One region of the Pantoea sp. X-Soil-TKNS-1280 genome, then DNA from elsewhere that is predicted to be linked to it. Evidence: riboswitches for the same ligand, from Rfam matches in the RefSeq annotation. Region 1 holds a riboswitch; each other region holds the start of a gene.
The links. A riboswitch is a leader RNA that binds a small molecule or an ion and turns the genes downstream of it on or off. The one in region 1 is predicted to bind thiamine pyrophosphate.
Positions count from the first base shown of each region.

Region 2: linked by a shared signal. The riboswitch ahead of AC6I8X_RS22230 (FAD-dependent oxidoreductase) and the one ahead of thiM (hydroxyethylthiazole kinase) in region 1 are both predicted to bind thiamine pyrophosphate.
Region 3: linked by a shared signal. The riboswitch ahead of thiC (phosphomethylpyrimidine synthase ThiC) and the one ahead of thiM (hydroxyethylthiazole kinase) in region 1 are both predicted to bind thiamine pyrophosphate.
Region 4: linked by a shared signal. The riboswitch ahead of thiB (thiamine ABC transporter substrate binding subunit) and the one ahead of thiM (hydroxyethylthiazole kinase) in region 1 are both predicted to bind thiamine pyrophosphate.

Region 1 is NZ_AP035962.1:2,838,468-2,841,673, reverse strand. Features, by position in the region: gene chiP (chitoporin ChiP) at 1-241, opposite strand, end outside; gene AC6I8X_RS13165 (DUF3606 domain-containing protein) at 768-944, shown strand; TPP riboswitch at 1,097-1,191, shown strand; gene thiM (hydroxyethylthiazole kinase) at 1,225-2,010, shown strand; gene thiD (bifunctional hydroxymethylpyrimidine kinase/phosphomethylpyrimidine kinase) at 2,007-2,807, shown strand; gene fbaB (class I fructose-bisphosphate aldolase) at 2,956-3,206, shown strand, end outside.
Region 2 is NZ_AP035963.1:488,715-491,920, reverse strand. Features, by position in the region: gene AC6I8X_RS22235 (pirin family protein) at 84-809, shown strand; TPP riboswitch at 1,125-1,244, shown strand; gene AC6I8X_RS22230 (FAD-dependent oxidoreductase) at 1,372-2,316, shown strand; gene thiS (sulfur carrier protein ThiS) at 2,300-2,497, shown strand; gene AC6I8X_RS22220 (thiazole synthase) at 2,501-3,206, shown strand, end outside.
Region 3 is NZ_AP035962.1:288,881-292,086, reverse strand. Features, by position in the region: gene hemE (uroporphyrinogen decarboxylase) at 1-251, opposite strand, end outside; gene nudC (NAD(+) diphosphatase) at 291-1,064, opposite strand; gene rsd (sigma D regulator) at 1,128-1,634, shown strand; TPP riboswitch at 1,720-1,819, shown strand; gene thiC (phosphomethylpyrimidine synthase ThiC) at 1,899-3,206, shown strand, end outside.
Region 4 is NZ_AP035962.1:798,739-801,944, forward strand. Features, by position in the region: gene thiP (thiamine/thiamine pyrophosphate ABC transporter permease ThiP) at 1-1,059, opposite strand, end outside; gene thiB (thiamine ABC transporter substrate binding subunit) at 1,035-2,021, opposite strand; TPP riboswitch at 2,069-2,166, opposite strand; gene sgrR (HTH-type transcriptional regulator SgrR) at 2,202-3,206, opposite strand, start outside.

The sequences.
Region 1 (3,206 bases):
AGAAGTCCAGGCTGGCATTGGCAGAAGCATGGTGCAGGTTGGCATCATACTGGCCGTACTTGCCATGCTGCGGATCCATCTCTTTACGATCGCGCTGGCGTTGCCAGTAGAAGAGCGAACCGGTAAGAGAGGCGTCATCAACAAAGCCTGCCGCCAGTGCGGGTGTGCAGGGAATCAATGCCGTAACAGTCAGGATGGAAGCAATAGCAGCAGCCAGTGGCGTGCGAAGAGTCCGGTTCATGGTAAATCCTCCGTGATAATTCCTTTGGTGATGATGTTTGGTGAAACTGTTACCTCATGTAACAAGTGGTGTGATGTTATTTTTCGCGACGCGAATTATCAATAGCATTTTTTGCAAATTATGACGTGGCACGCAAAACACAGGATCTCAGGTTTAGACAGGATGGTTGATGTTATCTATATGATATTTAATTAAATTAAGATGTTTCAGGTCAGGGGGAGGATGTTCTTATCGTGAGGAATCCCTGCATGAAACCAGCAGGCGGGCGAGGGTAATGACATTGCGAAACAGGACAGGCTAAAAGGTGACGGGCGAAGTGTATTCTTTACAAAGCAGGGAGTTCATGAATCCAAAGATAAAAATTTTCTTATCGATGATAATTACGGCTTGTTGTACTTTGGTGTAGTTTCTATACCTTGATCTTGATGAGGATTTTGCCTAGGATTTTCGCCGATAGCCAGCACACTTCTGGCTGCTGATCTGAAGGGGGCGTTATGCCACTTAATTTAACCTCAGGAGCTGTAAAATGACTGATGCTTTGAAGAAAAGACAACCTGAAGACAAACGCGTTATTCGTCTCAGTGAAACCTGGGAAGTCGAATATTGGACTAAAACCCTGGATGTTTCTGTCGCACAATTACGAACCGCAGTCGCAAACGTGGGTAAGGATACGCAGAAAGTTAAGCAATATCTCGGTAAGTAGGTGTCCATTCAGCCTGGAAACCCCGCTCTGCGGGGTTTTTTATGCGGATTTTCTGTCCATATGAGGGGCTAATCTGAGGTTTACAGCAATGGCTAAGTCACTTATGATCATGGCTCACATCGCAGAAATTGCTGTGTAATATATTTATATATATCAATGACTCGGGGTGCCCTCCTAAACGGGGCTGAGATAAACCCGCTGACCTGATCTGGATAATGCCAGCGTAGGGAAGTCAGATGCCTGACCGCATTCGCCTTCTTGATCGCCGGTTGGGAGCCTTATGAAACAGCCTGACCTTCTCTCCACAGCGCAACTCGCGCAATCTCTTCAGTTACTCCGTCAGCATATGCCGCTGGTGCATTGCATGACCAATGACGTTGTACAAACCTTTACCGCGAATGTCCTGCTGGCGCTACGCGCTTCACCTGCCATGGTGATCGATGCTGATGAAGCCGCACAGTTCAGTGGTTTCGCCGATGCGTTGCTGATCAATGTTGGTACCCTGACACGCGATCGTCGTGATGCGATGCAGGCAGCCGTCTCCGCAGCCAACCGGGCGGGGACGCCCTGGACGCTCGATCCGGTAGCGGTCGGCGCGTTAACGTTTCGCACCGAATTTTGTCAGCAGCTGCTAAGCCAGCAACCCGCGGCTATTCGTGGCAATGCCTCAGAAATCCTGGCGCTGGCGAATCAGGCGGCAGGCGGGCGTGGTGTGGATAGCCTGCATCAGGCCGACGCGGCAATCAGTGCCGCACAGCAACTGGCGCGTGATTATCACAGCATCGTCGCGGTCACTGGCGAAGTGGATTATGTTACTGACGGTCACAACATCCTGGCAATTCCCGGCGGCAGCCCATTAATGACGCGGGTGGTGGGCACCGGTTGCGCACTATCGGCAGTGGTGGCGGGCTTTGCCAGCCTGCCGGGTGAGCGCCTGCAACATGTGGCTGCCGCCTGTCGCGTGATGTCGCTGGCGGGGGAAAGGGCTGCGCGTCAGGTGCAGGGACCAGGGAGCTTTGTGGCCGCCTTCCTCGATGAACTGTGGACGCTGGAGGTGACGCCATGAAGCGCATCAATGCATTAACCATTGCGGGCACCGATCCGAGCGGTGGCGCGGGAATTCAGGCCGATCTTAAAGCCTTTTCGGCACTCGGCGCTTACGGCACCAGCGTGATCACCGCTCTGGTGGCGCAGAATACCTGTGGCGTGCAATCGGTGTATCGCATCGATCCGGAATTTGTCGGTGCACAACTGGATTCGGTACTCGATGATGTGCGTATTGACAGCGCTAAAATCGGCATGCTGGCGGAAACGGCGGTAGTGGAAATCGTCGCTGCGAAGCTGAAGCGTGCCAGCCTGTCGTTTGTGGTGCTGGATACGGTGATGATTGCCAAAAGCGGCGACGCGTTGTTGTCACCTGATGCCATCGACAGTATCCGTGAACTGCTACTGCCGCAGGTTTCCCTGATTACGCCAAATTTACCGGAAGCGGCGGCGTTGCTTGGACGGAGCATGGCGCAGGATGAAGCCACCATGCTCCAGCAGGGCGATGCGTTGCTCGATCTCGGGTGTGAAGCGGTACTGATGAAGGGAGGACATCTGAGTGATGCGGAAAGCCCGGACTGGCTGATCACTCGCAGCGGACGCCAGCGCTTTACCGCACCTCGCGTCAATACCCGCAACACGCATGGCACCGGCTGTTCGTTGTCAGCGGCGCTGGCGGCACTGCGTCCACGGCATGACAGTTGGTCAGCCACGGTGGCGGAAGCCAAAGCGTGGCTGCAACAGGCGCTGTTGCAGGCGGATTCGCTAGAGGTCGGCAAAGGTATTGGGCCGGTGCACCATTTCCATCGCTGGTGGTAGGGCGTAACGCCGGATTGCCGTTTTTTGCCTGCGCATCTGTCTGAAAAATGGAGTCAGCAATTTGCCAGCCTGGCGGATTTGGGTCCAGGCTGTTGGGGGCGAATCGGCAGGTGTCGGTTCCAATCCAGCCATTTATTCAGGAGTCAGCATGACGGACATCGTTCAGTTATTGGGCAAAGAAGCGGACAGTCTTCTTCAACATCGCTGCATGACCATTCCAGCGGAAAGCCTTTATTTACCGGGCGCGGATTATGTTGATCGCGTAATGACGGACAACAATCGTTCTCCAGTCGTGTTACGTAATATGCAAACCTTGTACAACACTGGCCGACTGGCGGGCACGGGCTATCTGTCGATTCTGCCGGTTGATCAGGGCGTTGAGCACTCGGCGGGGGCTTC
Region 2 (3,206 bases), on a different replicon from region 1:
ATTGTTGGGCGATTCAGTTTACGTATACTGAGTCACATCAGGAAGCAATATTGTCTTCCGCCAACAAATTTGAGGAGCAGATCATGATTGAACAAAGACTGTCAGCCCAGCGCGGCCTCGGTGACCACGGCTGGTTGAACTCACGCCACACGTTTTCTTTTGCCAACTACTGGGATCCGAAACAAACCGGTTTCTCCGATTTGCTGGTGATTAACGATGACCGTGTTGCGCCGGGACGGGGTTTTGGTGCCCACCCGCACAGCAACATGGAAATCATCTCCTATGTGCTGGAAGGTGCGCTGGAGCATAAAGATTCCATGGGCACCGGTTCGGTGATTGTCCCCGGTGATGTGCAGCTGATGAGTGCCGGTAGCGGCGTAACGCACAGCGAGTTTAACCACTCGAAAGCGGACAACGTCCACTTCCTGCAAATCTGGATCGTTCCGGCAGAACGCGGCACGCAGCCAGGTTACCAGCAGGTATCGGTGGCGGAAAACGACAAACGTGGTCAGCTGCGTCTGATTGTTTCCCCGCAGGGTGATGAAGGTTCACTGAGCGTGCGTCAGGACATCCGTATCTATGCCGGATTGTTTACCGGTGCAGAACAGCAGACCTTTACGCTGGATGCCGATCGCTACGCCTACATCCATGTGGCACGCGGCAGCATTGAGGTGAACGGTGTGGTGTTCAACGAAGGTGACGGTGCGCGTGTGCGTAACGAAACCGCGCTGCAATTCGCCAACGGTAAAGACGCGGAAGTGCTGTTGTTTGACCTGCGTCCGCTGGAAGTGAATCACCCACAGCGTTAAGCAGAGAAGGGGAGGCCTGAGTGCCTCCCTTTAGTGGTAGCAGCAAACCCATTACCATCCCCGCGACTTCCTGCCCTTTCACGGGCGTAAGACACACCACAAAATAATCACGCCAAATACGCACACCAGGATGGCGGAAATCACTGAATCAGCACACATAATTTTCCTGCCAGACGTTGTTTCTATTAATCCAGATCTTGAGAGCATACCAGGCAATCGTGGAGAAAAGCGCATGATGCTGAAACAGGAGATTTTGAAAGGTTAGGCTTTGTTGCGGTGCTGATGCTTGACGAAGTCAGACGACTACAATACAAATAGACGCGTCGGGGGAGTCTCGCCAGAGAGACTGAGAGGCTAAAAGCGCATTGCGCGGCTTAGCGACCCTTTGAACCTGACCCAGTTGATACTGGCGTAGGAAGACTGACAACCTGCATCGCAGGCTGTCTGGCAGCGGGGCGTTTTCGTGCAACGTATGCTATTTCCCTTCTCCTGTATCCGGGTCTCAGTGCAATGACTGAGAGGCCGATATGCAATTTCCTGTTTCTTTTCCAGAATGTCCGTTATGAGTCGCTGGTCGGTGATTGGCGGCGGTGTGACGGGCCTGTGCGTGGCTACCCTGTTAGCGGAACGCGGTGAGCAGATCGAAGTGATTGTCGATGCAAGCCGTACTCCGGCATCCTGGTTCGCGGGCGGTATGCTTGCGCCCTGGTGTGAAGCCGAAAGTGCGCCGCGTGCGGTGATTGATCTTGGTCAGCATGCCGCCGCGTGGTGGCAGCAACGGGTCAGCAGCGTCGAACATCAGGGTACGCTGGTGGTGGCACCCATGCGTGATAGCCAGGAGCTGAACCGTTTTGCCCGCATGACGGAACAGCATCAATGGGTGGACCCGGCCGCAGTGGAACCGGCACTGGCCGGTCGTTTCGCGCGGGGTTTATTTTTCTCCCAGGAAGCCCATCTTGATCCGCGTCTGGCGCTGGCTGAGATGCGTGAAAAATTACAGCAGCGTGGGGTGACGTTTCACAGCGGCAAAGCCTCCGGGCAAGTGATTGATTGCCGAGGCATCCACGCTGCCTCTGAGCTGCCGCGTCTGCGCGCGGTACGCGGTGAAATGCTGATTTTGCACAGCGATGAGGTGCAGTTCTCACGCCCGATTCGTCTGCTGCATCCGCGTTTTCCCTGCTATCTGGTGCCCCGCCGTGGCGGCCATTTTATGCTCGGTGCCACTATGGTGGAGAGCCATGATGCCAGCGCCATCAGCGCACGTGCCATGATGGAACTCCTCAGTGCGGCTTATACCCTTCATCCGGCGTTAGCCGAAGCCCGCATTATCGAAAACGCCAGCGGTCTGCGCCCGGCGTATCCGGCCAACCTGCCGGAAATCCACTATCAAAATGACACTTTTTATCTGAACGGCATGTATCGCCATGGTTTCCTGCTGGCACCGCTGATGGCGGAACAGCTGATGCAGCGTCTGTCTGAGGAACATCGTTATGAAAATTCAGCTTAATGGTCGCCAGGTGCTGACTGCCGCCAGCACCCTGAGCGAGTTGCTACGTGAGCAGCACATTGATGCTGCCTGCGTCGCCACGGCGTTTAACGGCATGTTTGTGCCCAGAACACAGTACGACAGCCAGCTGCTGGAAGAAGGATGTCAGCTGGAAGTGTTATCACCGATGCAGGGAGGCTAAATCATGTTTTACGACTTTGAACCACAATCACGTTTTTTACTGGGCACGGCAGGTTATCCCTCCCCGGCGATTCTGCAACAGGCGATTGTCGCCTCGGGCAGTGAAATCATCACCGTCAGCCTGCGGCGTGAAGGCGTCGCCGGTGCGGCATTTCGTGAATTGCTGGCGCAGCTGGATAGGCGCGTGCTGCCGAATACCGCCGGTTGCCATACGGTGCAGGAGGCGGTGACCACCGCGCATATGGCGCGGGAATTATTTAACACGCCGTGGATCAAGCTGGAGGTGATCGGCCATGCCGATACGCTGCAACCGGATCCTTTTGCGCTGGTAGAAGCGGCGCGCATTCTGTGCGCCGAGGGTTTCCAGGTCTTCCCCTATACCACGGAAGACCTGATTGTCGGCGAAAAACTGCTGGAAGCAGGCTGCGAAGTGCTGATGCCGTGGGGCGCGCCTATCGGTTCCGGTCAGGGGCTGCGCAATATTGATGGTTTGCGGGCGATGCGTGCCTGGTTTACCGACATCCCGCTGATTATTGACGCGGGCATTGGTGCACCATCACAGGCAGCGCAGGCGATGGAGCTGGGTTTTGATGCCGTTTTGCTGAATACCGCGGTGGCAAAAGCGGGCGATCCGGTGCTGATGGCGACGGCGTTCCGCCAGGCCATTGAGGCCGGGAAAGCGGCGCGCGACGGCGGGTTGATGGAAAAAC
Region 3 (3,206 bases), 1.8 Mb from region 1:
GCATCGGGGATGGTGAGGATATCGCTGAAGAGGATGGCCGCATCCAGCGCGTAACGACGCAGCGGTTGCAACGTGACTTCGCACGCCAGCTCAGCATTTTTACACAGCGACATAAAATCACCGGCCTCGGCACGAGTGGCTTTATATTCCGGCAGATAACGCCCGGCTTGTCGCATCATCCATACCGGGGTGATATCCACCGGCTGACGTAACAGGGCACGCAGATAACGATCGTTCTTCAGTTCACTCATAATTGGCTCTCTCACTTGCAGGGCGCCAGTGTAGCATTTTCACATCGCGCTGGCGCGACACTGGGCAACGGTATCTTCAATCAAACGTCGCGCAACGGTGCCGGGCGGGGGTAATAATGGCAGGGCATCGTAGCGGAACCAGCCCGCATCCAGCAGCTCTTTGCCGTCATGTTGCAAATCACCGCCGTCATATTCCGCCATATACGCCATCATCAGCGAATGGGGGAACGGCCACGGTTGTGAGGTCACATAACGCACGTTTTTCACCCGTACATTACTTTCTTCCATCACTTCACGCGCCACCGCCTGTTCGAGGGTTTCGCCCACTTCGACAAATCCGGCCAGCACGGTATAAACGTTGTTGCGATGCTTCGCATGGTTTGCCAGCAAAATCTCATCACCACGGCGGATGGCGACAATGATGCAGGGAGCGATTTGCGGGTAATAGCGCTCGCGACAATGGCCGCACAGGCAGGCGAATTCACGTTTGCTTAAATGCATCTCGTGGCCGCAATAGCCGCACCAGCGGTGGGAACGATAGAACTCCGCCAGTTGTACGCCGCGCCCGGCAAGCTGGAACAGGCCAACGTCCTCATCAATCAGCTGGCGTACTGACCCCATGTTGTCGGGTCGTGATTCACGCACCAGCCAGACATTTTCGCCCTGCCATTCGCCAATCACCATACCGCTGCTGCCTGCCAGGCCAAATTGTTGCGCCGTGCCATGCGGCAACTCCCCCTGCGGCAGCCAAAGTTTTTGTTCATGGCTGACAATCCACCAGCCAGCGTCTACGCTTGAGATCTCACGTTGCATTTAAATCGTCATCCTTAGCGTCTATTCGCAGAATGAACAACTATAACCCACATGGAGCCTCGTATGCTTACTCAGTTAGATGACCTGACCGAGCGTGTAGGCAGCGGCAACGAATTAGTCGATTCATGGCTACACGCGCGTCGTCAGTTACTGGTGACCTATTATCAGTTGGTTGGCATGACGCCGAAGAAGGATGCGCTGAGCGCACTGGATGAGCAGGCGCTGGATGCCTTTTGCCACAATCTGGTGGATTATCTCTCCGCCGGTCATTTCAGCGTGTATGAACATATTATCAGCGAGATGCAGGGCGATAGCCCGATGATTGCTGCTGCGCAGCTTTACCCGTCGCTGGAAGCCAATACCGAACGGATGATGCAGTTGTATGATGGCCATCTGCAACAAGCCATCACCGATGACAACTGCACCACCTTCCAGCAGGCGTTATCTGAAGTGGGCGAAGTGCTGGAGTCGCGTTTTACGCTGGAAGACAAGCTGGTGCGTCTGGCGTGGGATAATCAGCTGGCGCACCCACGGGTGGCGAATGAGAGTCCTGTCGCCCGCCCGGCTTAAATCGCCCATTTGTAAAAAACTTGTTATTCGCAAAAAGCCCTTCTATGCTACAGGGGCTTTTTGTTTTGTGGTTTGAGCGCAAAACACCATCTTGTCGGAGTGCCCATAGGGCTGAGACCGTTAATTCGGGATCCGCGGAACCTGATCAGGTTAGTACCTGCGAAGGGAACAAGAGTAAACATCATCAGTACGATGCGTGCATCGTTTCTGTTACTCCTTCCGGACTCCGGACAAGCAACTTCCATCATTTACAGGAAAATTGCTATGTCTGTTGCAAAAACTTCTCGTCGTGAACAACGCGCCCAGGCGCAGGAATTTATCGATTCTCTGCAAGGTACCGCCTTTCCCAATTCAACGCGCATCTGGCTTACCGGCAGCCGTGAAGACATTCGCGTGCCGATGCGTGAGATCCAGCTCAGTCCCACGCTGACCGGCGGCAGCAAAGAAAACCCGCAGTACGAACCGAATGAACCGGTGCCGGTGTATGACACCGCCGGAGCCTATGGCGACCCGTCTGCAACCATTGATGTACACCAGGGACTGGCAAAACTTCGTGCGGGCTGGATTGCTGAGCGTGGCGACAGTGAAACCATCAACCAACTCAGTTCCAGCTATACCCAGCAACGGCTGGCGGATGAAGGGCTGGATCATCTGCGTTTTGAACATTTACCCCAACCGCGCCGTGCCAAAGCAGGTCGTTGCGTTACTCAGCTGCACTATGCACGCCAGGGCATGATTACCCCGGAAATGGAGTTTATCGCGTTGCGCGAAAACATGGGGCGCGAGCGCATCCGTGGTGAAGTGCTGCTGCAACAACATCCGGGGCACAGTTTTGGTGCGCATCTGCCTGCCAATATCACCGCCGAGTTTGTGCGTCAGGAAGTTGCCGCCGGGCGAGCCATCATTCCCTCCAATATCAATCATCCCGAATCCGAACCGATGATCATTGGCCGTAACTTTCTGGTGAAGGTGAATGCCAATATCGGTAACTCGGCCGTCAGCTCCTCAATTGAAGAGGAGGTGGAGAAGCTGGTGTGGTCAACCCGCTGGGGTGCCGATACCGTGATGGACCTTTCCACCGGCCGCTATATCCATGAAACGCGTGAATGGATTCTGCGCAACAGCCCGGTGCCGATTGGCACTGTACCGATTTATCAGGCGCTGGAGAAAGTGAACGGCGTGGCGGAGGATCTGAACTGGGAAATTTTCCGCGATACGTTGCTGGAACAGGCTGAACAGGGCGTAGACTACTTCACCATCCACGCTGGCGTGCTGCTGCGTTATGTCCCGATGACGGCAAAACGCCTGACCGGTATTGTGTCACGCGGCGGTTCGATTATGGCGAAGTGGTGTCTGTCGCATCACCAGGAGAGTTTCCTGTATCTGCACTTCCGCGAGATTTGTGAGATCTGTGCCGCCTACGATGTTGCGCTGTCGCTCGGCGATGGCCTGCGCCCGGGTTCGATTCAGGATGCCAACGATGAAGCGCAATTTGCTGAGCTACACACCCTGGGCGAGCTGACGAAAATCGCCTGGGAATATGACGTGCAGGTGATGATCGAAGGCCCGGGC
Region 4 (3,206 bases), 2.0 Mb from region 1:
CAACAGCATCACTGTCAGGATGACGCACAACACGCCAGCACCGATGGCAATACGCAATGAAGTAAAGGTGGCCTGCCATAAGGCCGGTTGCTGCATCGCTCCGGTCACGCCGCCGCGCAGACCATCAGCCACCACCGCCAGCAGCGGGGGGAGCAATAGCAGCAGGGCCAGACCAATTAACAGGCTGTCGCTGATACGGGCGCGCCAGCTATCAGCGGGATCGCGCCAGCCGCGTATTTGCTGATGACCTGCGGGAATTGCTTTGCTGAAACGCTGACTCAGCAACACCAGCAGCAGGCAGCAACCGAGCTGAAGCAGTGCCAGCAGCGCCGCGCGTCCGGGGTCGTAGTCAAAATTCAGCGCCTGATAAATCGCCAGCTCCAGCGTGGTCGCCTGTGGGCCGCCGCCCAGCGCCAGCACGGTGGCAAAACTGGCAAAGCACAGCATAAAAATCAGGGCGGCAGTGGGGAAAATTTGCCGCCGCAGCCACGGCCACTCCAGCAGACGAAACAGATTCCAGCCGCGCAGACCGAGTTGCGCCGCCAGCTGGCGTTGTTCGCCGGGAATACTTTCCAGCGCCTGCAACAACATACGCGTCGCCAGCGGCAGATTGAAGAACACGTGCGCCAGCAGAATACCTTGCAAGCCATAGGGCGAGAAATGCCAGGGGATCCCCAGCGCTGCGCACAGTTGCGCCAGCCAGCCGCTGCGGCCATAGACGCTCAGCAGGCCAAACACCGCCACCAACACCGGCAGCACCAGCGTCATGGCGCACAGACGTAGCAACAGTTCACGACCAGGAAAGCGCCGCCGATACAGGGCGCGCGCCAGTGGGATGGCCGGAAGGACCGAAAACAACGCTGACAGCAGCGCCTGCCAAAAGGAGAAAGCCAGCACATGATGCAGATAGTCATCGCTGAGCAGGGCGCGCCAGTCGCCGATGGGCGCTGACATCAGCAGCGCGCCAAATGCCAGCAGCGCCACGGCACACAGCAGCAGCGCAGTGAAACTGCCGGGCAACAGCCAGCCGGGGATTAACGGCTGACGGCGCGTTGCCATGCACTGATCCACGCTTTGCTGTGGTCGGCAACTTCCGCCGGGCTATATTGCAGCGCCGTTTGCGGCACGTTGAGTGTTTGATAACCGGCAGGCAGATCGCTCTTGATCACCGGATACATCCAGTTGCCGGTCGGGATGGTCTGCTGGAAGGCCGGGGACACCATAAACTGCATGAATTCCTGCGCCAGTTGCGGTTGTTTGCTGCTGGCCAGCTGCGCCGCCACTTCAACCTGCAAGTAATGGCCTTCGCTAAACGGCGCAGCAGCGTAATTTTCTTTCTTCTCTTCAATGATGTGATAAGCCGGGGAGGTGGTGTAACTCAGCACCAGATCGCCTTCACCCTTCAGGAACAACCCATAGGCTTCACTCCAGCCTTTGGTGACGGTGACGGTTTTCTGTGCCAGCTTCTGCCAGGCATCCGGCGCTTTGTCGCCATAGACTTTCTGCATCCACAGCAACAGGCCGAGGCCTGGGGTGCTGGTGCGCGGATCTTCATAGATAACGCGCCATTTTTCCGGGCTTTCGACCAGTTCCTTCAGGCTTTTCGGTGGGTTTTTCAGTTTGTTTTTATCGTAGACGAAGGCGAAGTAACCGTAGTCGAACGGGATAAAGGTGTCGTTATGCCAGCCACCAGGCAGCTGGAGCGCGTGGGTATCTACCTGGCTTTTGGCAAACAGCCCGGTTTTTTCTGCGGCCTGCACCAGGTTGTTATCCAGCCCCAGCACGATATCCGCTTTGCTGTTTTTACCTTCCATCCGCACGCGGTTGAGCAGCGAGACGCCATCTTCCAGCGCCACGTATTTCAGCTCGCAGCCGCACTGGGCTTCAAAGGCTTTTTTCACCGCCGGGCCAGGGCCCCAGTCAGCAGAGAATGAATCGTAGGTGTAGACGGTCAGTACCGGTTTGGCAGCCAGCACCGGGGCAGAAACCAGCAACAGCACAGGCAGAACTTTGTTTAACACTTTGCGCTCCTTGAGGAGAAGATAAGGTTGAGTCGCAAAGGATCTGAGCGGTGAGGCATCTCAAATCCCTACGCCGGTATTAACCGGATCAGGTTCGACGGGTCTCTCTCAGCCTCTGTAATGCAGGGCACCCCGTTGAGAACGGCACATTCTAGACATTTCCGGGGCAGGGCGAAAGGATCACAGTTCCGGCGGGGCAAACCAGGCGGATTTGAAGTCAAACCAGCCGAGCGTATTCATGCGCACGCCACGCATACTGCGCTGCCCTTCCAGCAACAACCAGTGGTGAAACAACGGGTGCAGATAGTCACTATCCACCAGTTGCTTACTCCATTCTGCGAGCGGCAGCGTTTTTTCGCGCCAGTGGGTGGCAGCATTTTCCCAGTCAATCGGGATACACTGCTGCATCAGCGGCAATTCGTACAGCTGAGCGAACAGCGAGTAGTCGAGCGGCAGGGTGAAGTTGACGCTGCCGAGCCAGATGTCGCTCTCGCCTTCGCCGTTAAACCATGCTTCGTAGCTCAGCTCACGGGTAATCAGCTCCACACCCTGTTGCGCCAGCAGTGGGCGTAGTGCATTGGCGATACCTTCGTGTTCCACATGGTGGCTATACCAGCTGATGGTGAGCTGCTTCAGGTTGTCCGGCTTGCTGACCGCCGTCAGATCGCGGCGATGATGCCAGCGCGGTAATAAACCATAAGCCGGGAACCAGTAGCGCTGATAACCGATACCCGCATTATTCAGCAGGGCGATAGGATTGAGCAGGTAGCTGACCCAGCGGCGGAAATGTGCATCCCGGCCTTGTTCCGAACGCCGGTCATACAGCAGAAAATAGCAGCCTTCTTCCAGACGACTTTCCTCCGATTTTTCATCGGCGGTTTCGCCTTGTAACTTCACCCCGGCATACACCAGCTCATCACTGATCTCCGGCAGTACCCAGATGGAGACATCATCAATTAACGCGCGATAACCGAAGTAGTCGTCAAAGGCGGCGATCTTCAGCTGACTCTGTTGGTTGCGCACCACGCTGTAGGGACCGGTGCCGATCGGCTGGCGCGCGAAACCGCGCAGGGTCTGCCATTCACGCGGCAGGATCATCGCGCTGACGCTGCCGAGCAACCACGGTAGCCAGTTGTCGGGCTGTGTCAGTTGGATATCCAGCGTCCAGGGGGCCGGGGAGTGCAG